DNA from 2 places in the Sporolactobacillus sp. PKPK-6 genome. Region 1 is predicted to be linked to the other one. Evidence: riboswitches for the same ligand, from Rfam matches in the RefSeq annotation. Region 1 holds a riboswitch; the other holds the start of a gene.
The links. A riboswitch is a leader RNA that binds a small molecule or an ion and turns the genes downstream of it on or off. The one in region 1 is predicted to bind lysine.

Region 1 (6,848 bases):
ACCAGCCCTCACTGTATAGACAAACATAGTTCCACCCTTCCCGCTCCTGTCATTTGCAGGCCTATTCATTCTGCAGATGCATAGGCATTTCACACTATTTTATTCAGCATGTTCGGAACGGTTCCGGCAGGTAGATAAGAAGACAAAAAAAGGTTATTATAGGATACGTTGCGTGTCTGAAAGATTGATAGACCGCACCATGGTTTGCTCAATTCGCAGCGAACGATTTTACTTAATAGGTCATAGTGTATAGAAAGAATGTAAGGAAAAGAGGGTTATTTATGGCTGAATTCATCCCATCCCGGCAGGTTCAAGCACTTCCCGCCAATTACTTTACAAGCATTGATCATCGGATCAATTCGGTGGTCAAGCAAGGCATTGATGTCATTCATCTTCATACCGGAAGTCCTGATCAACCGACCCCCAAACCAATTATTCAGGCAATGAATAAAGCTGCTCAGCTTCATGAAAATCAAGGATATCCTCCTGCGGGCGGTACAGCAACACTCAAAGAGGCCATCAGTGAATTTTATATGCGCGAATACGGTGTTTCCGTTGATCCGGAGACGGAAGTAACCGTGTTTGACGGCGCAACCGTCGCTATTTCAGCACTTCCGCAAGCGATGCTGAATCCGGGCGACGTCATGTTGACAACCGATCCCGGCTATCCGCTCTATTTTGTTTGCCCGCACTTGGCCGGCGCTGAAACCTATGGCATACCGGTTCATGCTGAAGACGGATTTTTACCAAACTACCAAACGATTCCTGAAAAGATTCTGCAAAAGTCAAAGCTTCTGATGCTGAATTATCCGAACAATCCGACCGGAGCGATGGCTACAAAAGAATTTTTTGCGGATACCGTTGCTTTTTCACAAGCGCATCATATTCCGGTTGTTCATGATTTCGCCTATGCAGCATTCGGCTTTGACGGTAAGCGCCCGCTCAGCTTTCTGCAAACTCCTGGTGCAAAGGAACAAGGCATTGAAGTTTACACGTTGTCAAAAACCTATAATATGGCCGGATTCCGCATCGGGTTCGCAGTCGGCAATGCCTCAATTATTCGAGCTCTCAGTCAGTTCCATGACATTGATCATTCGGACGTGCCAAGCGCCATTCAAGATGCAGCCGCAGCTGCTCTGCTCGGGCCGCAGCAATCCGTTCAAGAATTATGCGCGCTGTACGAGCATCGTCGCAACGTACTCGTCTCCGGCATACGCGCGATCGGTTGGGATGTTATCGCACCGCAAGGCTCGTTCTTCTGCTGGTTCAAGGTTCCAAGCGGTTATACCTCCGAAACCTTTGCCGACGCTCTACTTGAACGTGCTCATGTTGCGGTGGCACCGGGTGCCGGATTTGGTACCCATGGGAATCAATTCGTCCGAGCCGGACTGCTCGAATCCGAGGAACGCCTGAAGGAAGCCGTCATACGGATCAAAGCTTCCGGAATTCTCAATGAAACCCCTGTGCAAAATTAACCAATAAATGAAAAGAACTTTTCCCAGCATTTATCGGGAAAAGTTCTTTTTTAGATCACATGATAACCCATCAGCAAAATCAAGATCAGAAGCACGGCAATCAAAACAAGAAAGATCCAGGATGATTCTTTTTTCTTACGTTTGCCCATCGCCACTTCCATGAGTCCGATTAAGGCGAAGGAAAGCACGCCTTTAATCGTCGGCACCAGTGGGAAATGGATTAAGAAGAGCATGACTACTCCGGTTATAATCATAACCAGATAAGCCGTCCGCAGAATCATACTCCACACTTTTTGCTCCGTGAGAAGATAGCTTAGGATAAAAAGGATCACGACAAGCCCCCAAACGAGGCCATGTATTTGCAGTAGTACATGCATGTTTTTTCCTCTTCTCTGAATCATTTACTAGACTTGTCTCTATTTTAACACGAACAAATGCTTTTCCCAGTATTTGCATGATGGCCTATCTCATTAAATATCGAGTTTCTCAAATTTCATCGGTGTCATCCGAATGACGCGACAGATCGCATTGATCAAGCGGAATCAATTTTGACTTCATCTTCCATTTGGCGATCAGCCAAACAGCAAGAAAAATCGGAATACCAATGTAGGCGGCAACAATTCCGCCCCAATCGATCCGGCCGCCGGAAAATGCGCCGAAGCTTTGTCCGATCACGACCACCATGCATACCGCAAAAGCGAACAACGGACCAAACGGGAACCACTTTGCCCGATAAGGAAGGTCACTCACTTTTCCTCCTTGTGCAACATAGGCACGGCGGAAACGATAGTGACTGATCGCGATGCCGAGCCACGCAATAAAACCGCACATGCCTGATGCGCTAAGCAGCCAGTTATAAACAATGCCGTCACCGAATCCGGAGGCAAAGAAAGCAAGCAGACCGAACGCAGCTGTAACGACAAGCGACCAGATGGGAATACCATGCGTTGTCACATAGCCAAGGAATTTCGGTGCTTTTCCTTTTCGAGCGAGTGCATAGAGCATACGCGTCGATGCATACAGTCCGGAATTTCCTGCCGAGAGCACCGCCGTTAAAATAACGGCATTCATCACCGACGCGGCAATCGCAAGCCCCGCCCTCTGAAACACAAGCGTGAAGGGACTGACCATAACCTGATCGGTCGCAGACAAATTATGACTCGTATAAGGAATGATCATGGCAATAACAAAGATTGCTAGAATATAAAACAGGAGTATCCGCCAGAAAATCGTGTTCATTGCTTTCGGAACACTTTTTTCCGGATGCTCGCTTTCACCGGCACTCACACCAAGCAGCTCCGTTCCTTGAAAAGAGTATCCGGCTGCGAGGAATACACCGAACGTCGCCAGAAATCCACCATGAAACGGCGCGTCACCAACGGTAAAGTTATGAAATCCGGGCACACCGCCGCCAAGAACACGGAAAATCATCAGCAACCCGACAACAATAAAAAGGATGACTGTTGCGACTTTAATAAATGCAAACCAATATTCCGACTCACCGTAGCCCTTAACCGTTAAAGCATTAAGTAAGAAGATAACAAGCAGAAATAGACCGCTCCAAAGCATCGACGAACTGTTGGGAAACCAGAATTTCATGATCAGTGTTGCGGCGGACAATTCGCTCGCAATGGTAATCGCCCAATTGTACCAATAATTCCAGCCAAGTGCGAAACCGAACGACGGATCGACAAAGCGCGTCGCGTAGGTGCTGAACGATCCGCTTGTCGGCATGTAGGTCGCCAGTTCGCCAAGACTGGTCATCAGGAAATAAACCATGATGCCTGTTAATCCATACGCGAGCAGTGCACCGCCCGGACCGGCCGTATAGATTGCGTTTCCACTGGCGAGGAAAAGCCCTGTTCCGATTGCTCCCCCAAGCGCGATCATCGTCAAATGACGTGATTTTAACCCGCGCCTTAATTGATTATTTCTCTTCTGCTGCACTTTTTCTCTCTCCCTCTCTGTATTTCGGGGAGATATGTGAAGAATATAATTCATGGTTACTAAAAACGCCCGCCAAGGCAAGATCATGCCTTCGGCGGACGGGAAACTTTTATAGTAAAAAAGAATAAGATCTGTTTAAAATACAGGCTTATTGATCCATTTACTCCTCGCACATCTTCCACCGATAGCACACCACATGCCTAAAAAACATGTGACAGTCCCGCCCCTTTCGAAAACGGACCCAGCACACTCGGCAAGAGAAACCGAATGTACTTCGGCAACAGTTCCTTACGCGCACCGTCCGGCTTCTCTTCGCCTCAGATGCGCTTATCTTAACTGCCGCGCCTCTACCCCCTCGTGATCTTGTGAGGAGATTTGTTAACAACAGGACTCATTGTACCTGTATCCGATACTATTTTCAACCTAGGCAAGCGCATTGCATTTTCTCATACCGGGTCCTTCTCCTCAGAATGTTCGGTCTGATACTCGGCAATTGCTTCCATGAAAGCTTGTCCGTATTTTTCTAATTTTTGCTGACCGACCCCCTTGATCATCAGGAAGTCATGGTCAGTCGCCGGCAGTCGCGCACTCATCTCACGCAGGGACTGATCTGAAAAAATGATGTATGGAGGAACAAACTCTTTCTGAGCAAGCGTTTTGCGGACCTGCTTCAACGATTCGAAGAGTGCATCGTCTACAGCCAGCCGTTCTGCACGAACGCGTCCTTTTTTGAGGACCTTTTCCTCTCCTTTAAGTACCGGCAGCGACCGCTCGTTTAAAGCGAGAACGGGAAAGGCGCCGCCCTGTTGCACAAGGTATTGCTCGGCTGTCAGGAAGTCGATAAATTCACTGATCTGCTTTTGCGTTCGGTCCTTCATAATGCCGTATGTGGGCAACCGGTCAAGCCGAAAAGAGAGCAGTTTTTGATCTGATGCGCCGGCAAGCACCTTGGCAACCATCATTTTCCCATAGCGTTCACGCAGACGCTTGACACACGAGAGTACCTTCTGTGCATCAACCGTTACATCTGATTTTTCACGTGTATCGAGACAGTTGCCGCAATGGGCGCACGGCTCAGGATTCTGCTCGCCGAAATAGCGCAAAATATAGCCCTGCAGACAGGTCTCGGTATGACAATAGCCAATCATCTGATCTAGTTTGTGGTACTCTGCTTGCTTCAGCGTATCGTCCATCTCAGATTGATCGATAAAAAACTTCTGCAACCGGATATCTTGCGGCGCAAACAAAAGAATGCAGTCACTTTTTTCTCCATCGCGCCCCGCACGCCCGGCTTCCTGATAATAGGCTTCAATGTTTCGCGGCATATTGTAGTGAATGACAAACCGTACATTTGATTTATTAATACCCATTCCAAACGCATTGGTTGCGACAAGCACCGTCAAGTCATCATAAAGGAACCGCTCCTGACTTGAAGCACGCTCCTGTTCGGAAAGACCGGCATGATAGCGTCCGACAGCAAGCCCCTTCTGCTCGAGTCGCGCATAAAGCCGATCCACTTCCTTGCGCGTCGCCGCATAAACAATTCCCGGCTGATCTTGATTCTTCTTCAAATAGTCAAGCAAAAAGGTATCCGCATTCTGACCGCGGATCACCTGAAAATTCAAATTATCACGAGCAAAGCCGGTCGCAATGACCCCGTTCGGCTCAATACCGAGCAACTGACAAATATCCGATGTGACGTTCGGTGTTGCCGTCGCTGTAAGGGCGACAACCGTAGGTCTTTGCTCAAATCGAGTAATCATTACGGGTATAGACCGATAACTGGGACGAAAATCATGACCCCACTGTGAAATGCAATGCGCTTCATCAATGGCCACGAGCGAAACATGCATACGTTCCAGAGCACGGACAAAATCCGGAACCTCTAAGCGCTCCGGTGCAATGTAAACTAATTTATAGTCTCCGTTCGCTGCAGCTGCAAGCCTCGACTTTCCTTCTGCAAAGCTTAGCGAACTATTTATGTAGGTTGCGTGAATCCCGGCGTTGCCAAGCGCGTCAACTTGATCTTTCATCAAGGAAATCAGCGGCGAGATCACCAGTGTCACTCCAGAGAAAAGCAGCGCGGGGATCTGGTAGCAAAGCGATTTTCCGCCGCCCGTCGGCATAATGCCGACCGTATCCCGACCATCCATTAACCGAGAAATGATTTGATCTTGGCCCTTCCGAAATTGGTCGTAGCCAAAATATTTTTTCAGCGCTTGATGAGCCGCGTCGATCATCGATGAAACCACCTTTTCGTCCTTAATAAACTAGTTTTATCTTATCACAAATTTAAAGGAGAAATAGGAATCGGATCATCACAGCTCAATATCCGTTTGTGCGCGTGTATCCGCGCCAAGCACCTGATTCATCATGCGCAGCGCATACTCATTGTCCTCTTGAACATTCGATGCGCAGCAATCCTGTGGAACGATCAGCTTATAATCACGCATGTATGCATCGTTCGCCGTAAAAAGCACACAGATATTGCCTGCCACACCGGTAAGGATCAGCGTCTCCGCACCCAGATCATGCAGCAGTGCATGGAGTGGTGTAGCAAAAAATCCGGAATGCTTGGGTTTAATAATGAAATAGTCGGAAGAATCAGGAAGGATGCGTCGAACAACTGACGCTCCCGTTCCCTTTAATGCCTCACGAATCAGATAATCACGATCAGATTCCCATCTGCCCGAATTATCATTGACGTAAATGATCGGGATGCCTTCATGGCGTGCCCGCGTGATCAGTTCCACCAGAGGGTCAATCATATGCTTCATACCGTTTAGCAGCAATCCTGCCTTGCTGAATTGAAGCGGATTAATCATATCAATGACCAGCAAAACCTTATCTTTTTTTACCATCGTTTTCTCCCCCTCTGCTCACCCATTATTTCCAAATCGCACGCTGAGCATTCGATCTGGTTCCTTTAAAACCATGAAACAAAAAGCATCCTAATTCATATGCTGATGTTAGATAAGCATTCAGGAGGAGGGGATCATAGTGGATAACAAAGACCCTAGAGAACCGCAGCAGCCAAAAAAAAGAAATCTGATGAATGATCTCGATGCGTTTTTTCAAAGTAATCCGTTCGGCGATGTGTTGAAATCAATCGACGATTTTTTCAGCAATCATTCATTTACCGGGTTTCCGGTCAGGCTCTATGATACAAAAGATGAATGGGTAGTTGAAGCTGAACTGCCCGGTGCAGATCGTGACAACATTCATATCGAGCTGCTTGGCGATAAGGTGAAAATTGCTGTGGAAAATGATGTGGAAATGGAATCGCAGCATCAGGAAACCGGCGCGTACAGTCATGAGCGCCGCTTCGATCATGCTGAACGCGTGGTGACTTTGCCGTATGCCATCAACCGAGCACAAACACAGGCTTCCTACACCAACGGCATTCTCAAAATTCACGGACCGAAG
Region 2 (6,848 bases), on a different contig from region 1:
TTTCTGTAATGGCAATTAGTCAGGTAAACGATGCAAATTTTGCGGATGAAACTTCAAAGGGACTTGTTTTAGCCGATTTTTGGGCTACTTGGTGCGGACCATGCAAAATGATGGCACCTGTTCTGGAAGAAGTGAATTCCGAATTAGCAGATAATCTTAAAATCGTAAAGCTGGATGTTGATGAAAATCAAGCGACAGCAAGCAAGTACGGAGTTATGAGTATTCCTACCATGTTCTTGTTCAAAGACGGCGAAGTGGTTGACAAAGTTGTCGGCTTCCAACCGAAAGAAGCCCTTGCTGAACGCATCAAACAGCATATCGGCTGATTGATTAGTAAAAAATATAGTGAAATCCATGGAAAACCGGGACGTATCGCATTTATATGCGGCGACGCCCGGTTTTTTCGTGCGCTGATCAGCATGCCGGCTTGTAAACCATTGACAATATACTGTCACAAATTATTGTTTTAATTTTTAAAATAGTTATTGACTATGATTCTGGCTAAGAGGTATGCTCATTGATACAAGAAAGTAAAAAATGACAGTGAATAGTTGACGCATGTCAGTTGTGGAGGCACTCAGGTGGGCACCTTTTTTCAAGGCATTCAAGGGATTTTAGTCATAATTATAATGATCAGCGTGGGTTATGTATTGGCTCATCGCGGCTGGTTTGATAAAAAAACAAGTAAATTAATTGCTAAATTGGTAACGCAAATTGCGCTTCCTGCTTATATGATTAGCACAATTACCAACCATTTTACAAGTAAAGAATTAATTGAATTACTGCCGAACCTGCGCTTCCCGATTCTGTCGATGCTGATTTTGTTCGCCATCTCATTTTGGGCAGTTAAGATCTTTTCTGTTCAGAAAAATCATAGCGGATTGTTCAAATCAATGTTTTGCAACTCGAATACGGTTTTCATCGGTCTGCCTGTTAATCTTGCTCTGTTCGGTGAGCAAAGTCTTCCCTATGTTCTTGTATTTTATATGGCCAATACGACTTTTTTCTGGACACTGGGTGTCTACCTGATTCAACGTGATGGAAACTATCTAAGCAAAATCAGTTGGAAGCAAACGCTCGGTAAAATTTTTTCACCGCCGCTGCTTGGCTTTATAGTAGGTGTTATTCTGGTTCTTCTGCATGTGAAGCTGCCCGCTTTTTTAATGTCCGATTTTAACTATATCGGCGGGCTCACCATTCCGTTATCGATGATTTTTATTGGTATTGCGATTCATCAGGCGGGTCTGAGCAAACTCCGTCTTAATAAGGACAATATTGGTGTCCTGATCGGCCGTTTTGTTGCAGCACCTGCAATTATGACCCTGTTGGTGCTGCCGGCACCGATGCCCGCACTCATGAAGGAGGTCTTTATTTTGCAGTCGGCGATGCCGGTCATGACGAATGCCCCGGTTGTCTCAGAATTGTATCATGCAGATTCGGACTATGCGGCCGTAATGGTGACGGAAACAACGCTCCTCAGTATGATTGAAATTCCTATTCTGATGACTATTTTTTAAACGAATAGATCTAAGCTTGGACAGAGGCGCTTATTTTTTCGCCACTGTCCTTTTTTGTTCCGGACTCTAAAAAGTTGAATGTTTTTCTGATCTCTTAGATAATAAAAGATAGTATGCAAGAATCAAGAAACAAAGGATGATCGATAACTGATGGTCAATCAGAAAATAAAAGAAAAGCTGAGCTTGCTTCCGAAGCAGCCTGGCTGCTATCAAATGAAGAACACTCAAGGAGAGATTATATATGTAGGGAAAGCGAAGAATCTGTTCAATCGCGTCCATTCCTACTTCAGCGGTTCCCATGATGCGAAGACGCAGCGGCTCGTTGCGGATATCGCTGATTTTGAGTATATTGTTGTTTCATCAGAAATCGAGTCACTGCTGCTCGAGATCAATTTAATCAAGAAGTATGAGCCGAGATACAACATCATGCTGAAGGATGATAAGAGCTATCCATTTATTAAGCTGACGACTGAGAAGTACCCACGGCTGATTATTACGCGCAAGGTGAATCGAAAGAGCGGCAAGTATTTCGGTCCCTATCCAAACGTTACTGCCGCAAACGAGACGAAGCGGCTGCTCGATCATCTCTATCCATTGCGCAAATGCCGCACTTTGCCAAACCGAGTCTGCTTGTACTATCATATCGGGCAGTGTTTGGCACCATGCGTTTACGATATTCCGAAAGAAACCTATGAGTCAATGGCCGATGACATTACGCGTTTTCTCAATGGCGGTTACCAGGATGTGAAAAAACGCCTGAAAGAAGAAATGCTTGAAGCCTCCGAACAGCTCAATTTTGAAAAGGCGAAGGAACTGCGTGACCAGATTAGCAATATTGAAACGGTAATGGAGAAACAAAAAATTATTTTTAATGATTTGGATGATCGCGACGTCTTTGGCTACGCCTTTGACAAAGGATGGATGTGTGTCCAGGTGTTCTTCATGCGCCAAGGAAAATTGATTGAGCGTAAGGTGTCACTGTTCCCATTTTATCAAGAGCCTGAGGAAGACTTCCTGACTTTTATCGGTCAATTTTATAGCCATCAAAATCACATTAAGCCGAAAGAAGTTCTGATCCCGAATTCGGTCGATAAGAGCCTGATTGAACAGATGTTGGAAACCGAAGTCCTTCAACCTCAGCGCGGACGAAAAAAAGATCTTGTTGCGATGGCGGTCAAAAATGCCGGCATCGCACTTAAGGAAAAATTTGCCCTGATCGAGCGTGATGAGAAGCGGACGATCGGAGCAGTTGAACAGCTTGGAGAAGCCTTGGACATGCCGGCACCGCGCCGCATTGAAACGTTCGATAACTCGAATATCCAAGGGGCCGATCCGGTTTCAGCAATGGTTGTGTTCGAGGATGGGCGCCCAAAGAAAAATGACTACCGGAAATATCGTGTGAAGACAGTAAATGGACCGGACGATTATGCGACGATGCGCGAGGTTGTGCGCAGGCGTTACGCACGCATTTTGAAAGAAGGCAAACCGCTGCCCGATTTGATTCTGATTGACGGGGGTAAAGGGCAGCTTTCCGCAGCGATTGACGTGCTCGAAAATGAGTTTGGCCTCTATGTTCCTGTTGCCGGACTTGTGAAGGACGATAAGCATCGAACATCACAGCTTGTCATCGGCGAACCTCCTCAGCTCGTCTCACTGGCGCGAAACAGTCAAGCATTTTACTTGTTGCAGCGTATCCAAGATGAGGTGCATCGATTCGCTATTACTTTCCATCGACAGGTCCGCGCGAAATCGATGATTCACTCTCTGCTGGACGACATTCCGGGAATCGGCAGGCAGCGTAAGCAAATGCTGCTACGCAAATTCGGTTCGATGAAAAAAATACGCGAAGCAAGCCGAGAAGAATTGCAAGAAGCCGGATTACCTGAAAAAGTGGCTGAATCAATGAGAAACTATTTGGACACGGAGCAATAAAGGGTATTGTCTCGGTTCGCTAGGTTTGTTATAATTTCCGTAACTTAATTTTCAAATATCTGAAGTGATAGAGGAGCAGTCTTCATTAGTAAGCCGCGCGAGAAAGATGGAATTCATTGACCGCGGCGGAAAGGGAAACCTGCCGAAGCCGGAACGACTTCATCATCGTTCCGGGCTGGATCTGCACTGAACAAGTGCAGGGCTGTCATACTTTTTTAAAATTACTTTTAAAAGTGTGGAGAACTATCTCAGCATGTTGAAAAACGATTGACTGTTCAACAGCGGGGATCTCTCGCTGTTCTTTTTGTCACTGACGATAACGAATAATGAGGAGCACGTTCTTATCAAGTGATCCCGTGTCTTCATTACAGAGGATCCGGAAAGAGCGAAGATAATAATGCCGGTCATAGTTTAAAGGAGCGAGTGCAGTGGCTTTAACGGTAATGAAGTTTGGCGGAACATCAGTTGCGTCAGTGGAACGGTTGCAGAAGGTAGCGGATAAAGTTATTAAGAAAAAAGAGGCCGGTAATCAAGTAATTGTGGTTGTTTCAGCAATGGGGAAAACAACGGACACACTTGTTTCAATGGCCGGAGAGATTTCCGATCGGCCGTCAAAGCGGGAAATGGATGTGCTTTTGTCGACAGGAGAGCAGGTAACCATCGCATTGCTGTCCATGGTTCTGAACGAACGCGGCTATCATGCAATATCATTTACCGGTTGGCAAGCCGGGATCAAAACGGAAGCAGTTCACGAAAGTGCGAAGATCTCGTCAATTGACACCTCATTGATCCGTCCACAGTTGAAGAAAGGATCGATTGTGATTGTGGCCGGATTCCAAGGTGTGACAGAGGACGGCGAAATCACAACGCTGGGCAGAGGCGGTTCGGATACTTCAGCTGTGGCGATTGCAGCGGCATTCGGTGCGAAGCGATGTGAGATCCACACGGATGTGACCGGGGTCTTTACAACAGATCCGCGCTACGTGAAAAAGGCGCGAAAGCTGAAGGAAATCAGTTATGACGAAATGCTTGAAATGGCCTATCTTGGAGCTGGTGTGCTACATCCGCGCGCTGTTGAGTATGCGAAGAACAGCCATCTTGAGCTGGTCGTATGCTCATCATTCTCCGAAGAAGAGGGTACGGTAATTAAGGAGGAAGTGTCAATGGAGAAGACAAAGTCGGTTAGAGGACTTGCTTTTGAGAAAAATGTGACGAAGGTGACGCTGCTTGGACTTCCAAATAATGTAGCAGCGGTATCGCGCGTGTTCGATGCAATTGCGGCGAAACATATTAACATTGACGTCATTGTTCAGAACGTCCTCGATGAAGCAAGAACAAGTCTTTCGTTCACTGTTGATCATGATGTACTCAATGAAACACTTGACGTGCTGCGCGCTCAGGAAGCAGAACTTGAATATCATAAAATGATCTTTGAGTCCGAACTTGCCAAGGTTTCAATTGTCGGATCGGGTATGGCATCAAATCCAGGTGTCGCGGCAGAAATGTTTCATGCCTTAGCTGAAAAGGATATTAAGGTCAAGATGATCAGTACGTCGGAAATCAAAGTCTCAACGATTATTGATGAAAATAAACTGATGCTGGCGCTCGATACCCTTCATGAAACCTTTCATTTGGCAGAAGAGGAATCCATGAGTTTATAAAAATTACGGCTTTTAAAAGCAGGCAGCCCGCCTGCTTTTTTTACAAGTAAAGAAAGTATAAGATTTTACCCCATATTTAAACGAATAAACCAGTGCCTTGACCGAGAATCAAAGCGGAGGTGCGAGACGCCTGCGGGTGCGGCCCTGTTGATCGCGTGCCAGCGAGACCCCGCAGATTTCTGCTTGTCTGAGGAGGCTCGCGGTGCGCCCGCGGTCGCGCTCAGTTGATGCGAGCAACCGAAGCGATGATTCAACACTGTAATGACACAAACCAATCACACATGGCTGGAGATTAAAGACCGGGCGCTTTTCGCCCGGTTTTTCTTAGATACTTTCGTTTGAAGATGTGGACTGCATATAAGTAAACTGTTTTGCTAGAAGTTAATCAAACAGCACCTCAAGGGTTTCATTCCCTGAGGTGCTGTTTATTTGAGATCATTGCCAACCATTAATTTTCTGTACCAACCGGATCCTTTACATCCCATTTAATGAGAAAGATTACCTTCTTTTGACGTCCGGTCTTTGTTTCCATATAACTCTCAGCAACGCAGCCGGTCTGCCGCTGTATCTGTTCGGCAATAAACCCTGATTCTAATGCAAAACTGCTTGAATCCGAATAATCTTTGATTCTCGATTCAACGAGCGGAGAACTACATTCAAAAGTCATTTTATTTTTTTCCTTATTCACTTGCTCCAAAACGCCCCATCCGGCTTGATCAAAAAAGTCAATAATCTGCTGCTCATTGTCGAGCGGATATTGACGTGCTATTTTACGTCCCGACCAATACAGGATCGATGCCGTTTCCTTGCCGAGCAGTTCGGGAATTAGTAAATTTCTTATGAGTTCATAACCGAAAGCCGGTACGGTCGCGTCTCCATAGTGTTCCGGCTGCGGACAGGTATTGTTTCTCGTCATCTTCATCCCTCCATTGACTATTATAACTGTCTTTTCTCTGTTTCACTACGACAGATAAACGTAATATGTGTTTTATTTTTTCGATACTGCTTTACTTAATGAACAGAAATGTGAATGATTAATAATTGGTATTTCACAAATCAGGTAATTTATGTGACACTGAGTATAGAATTAATGGAAGGGAAGAGACAAATTCATGGAATATAGACTGGAGCATGACACACTCGGCGAAGTTAAGGTGCCGGCTGATCGCTTATGGGCAGCTCAGACACAAAGAAGTAAGGATAATTTTAAAATAGGCTGGGAAAGGATGCCATTGGAAATTGTTCATGCGTTCGCAATTTTAAAAAAAAGTGCAGCATTGGCAAATCAAAAACTGGGAACATTGAATACAGCGAAAGCAGAGGCAATTGCAGCTGCCGCTGATGAAGTAATTGCAGGACAATGGAATGATGAGTTTCCTCTTGTCGTTTGGCAAACCGGTAGCGGCACGCAATCAAATATGAATATGAATGAAGTGCTTGCCAATCGCGCAAATCAACTGTTGAAGGATAAAGACAGTGACCTACGCGTTCATCCCAATGACGATGTTAATAAAGCGCAAAGCTCAAACGACACGTTCCCTACTGCGCTCCATATTGCTGCCGTACAAGCGATTGAAAATCAACTGTTGCCGGCATTGGACGAGCTGAAGGCTACACTTGACGCAAAATCGCAGGAGTTCGCCGAGGTGGTTAAAATCGGTCGTACACATTTGCAGGATGCGGTTCCGCTCACCGTAGGTCAAGAGATCAGCGGATGGGCGTTCATGCTTAAAGAATC

Region 2: it holds a riboswitch for lysine, as region 1 does, so the genes downstream of both, AC1MBV_RS12655 (aspartate kinase) here and AC1MBV_RS10570 (amino acid permease) in region 1, are expected to answer to the same signal.

What each region holds. Positions count from the first base shown of each region.
Region 1 is NZ_JBWXPA010000001.1:2,178,857-2,185,704, reverse strand. Features, by position in the region: gene AC1MBV_RS10585 (glycosyl hydrolase family 18 protein) at 1-27, opposite strand, end outside; gene AC1MBV_RS10580 (aminotransferase class I/II-fold pyridoxal phosphate-dependent enzyme) at 282-1,475, shown strand; gene AC1MBV_RS10575 (DUF1516 family protein) at 1,526-1,852, opposite strand; gene AC1MBV_RS10570 (amino acid permease) at 1,962-3,365, opposite strand; lysine riboswitch at 3,600-3,780, opposite strand; gene recQ (DNA helicase RecQ) at 3,869-5,662, opposite strand; gene AC1MBV_RS10560 (cysteine hydrolase family protein) at 5,741-6,283, opposite strand; gene AC1MBV_RS10555 (Hsp20/alpha crystallin family protein) at 6,423-6,848, shown strand, end outside.
Region 2 is NZ_JBWXPA010000002.1:350,703-357,550, reverse strand. Features, by position in the region: gene trxA (thioredoxin) at 9-326, shown strand; gene AC1MBV_RS12665 (AEC family transporter) at 582-1,517, shown strand; gene uvrC (excinuclease ABC subunit UvrC) at 1,668-3,449, shown strand; lysine riboswitch at 3,510-3,703, shown strand; gene AC1MBV_RS12655 (aspartate kinase) at 3,878-5,110, shown strand; gene AC1MBV_RS12650 (YslB family protein) at 5,559-6,026, opposite strand; gene fumC (class II fumarate hydratase) at 6,223-6,848, shown strand, end outside.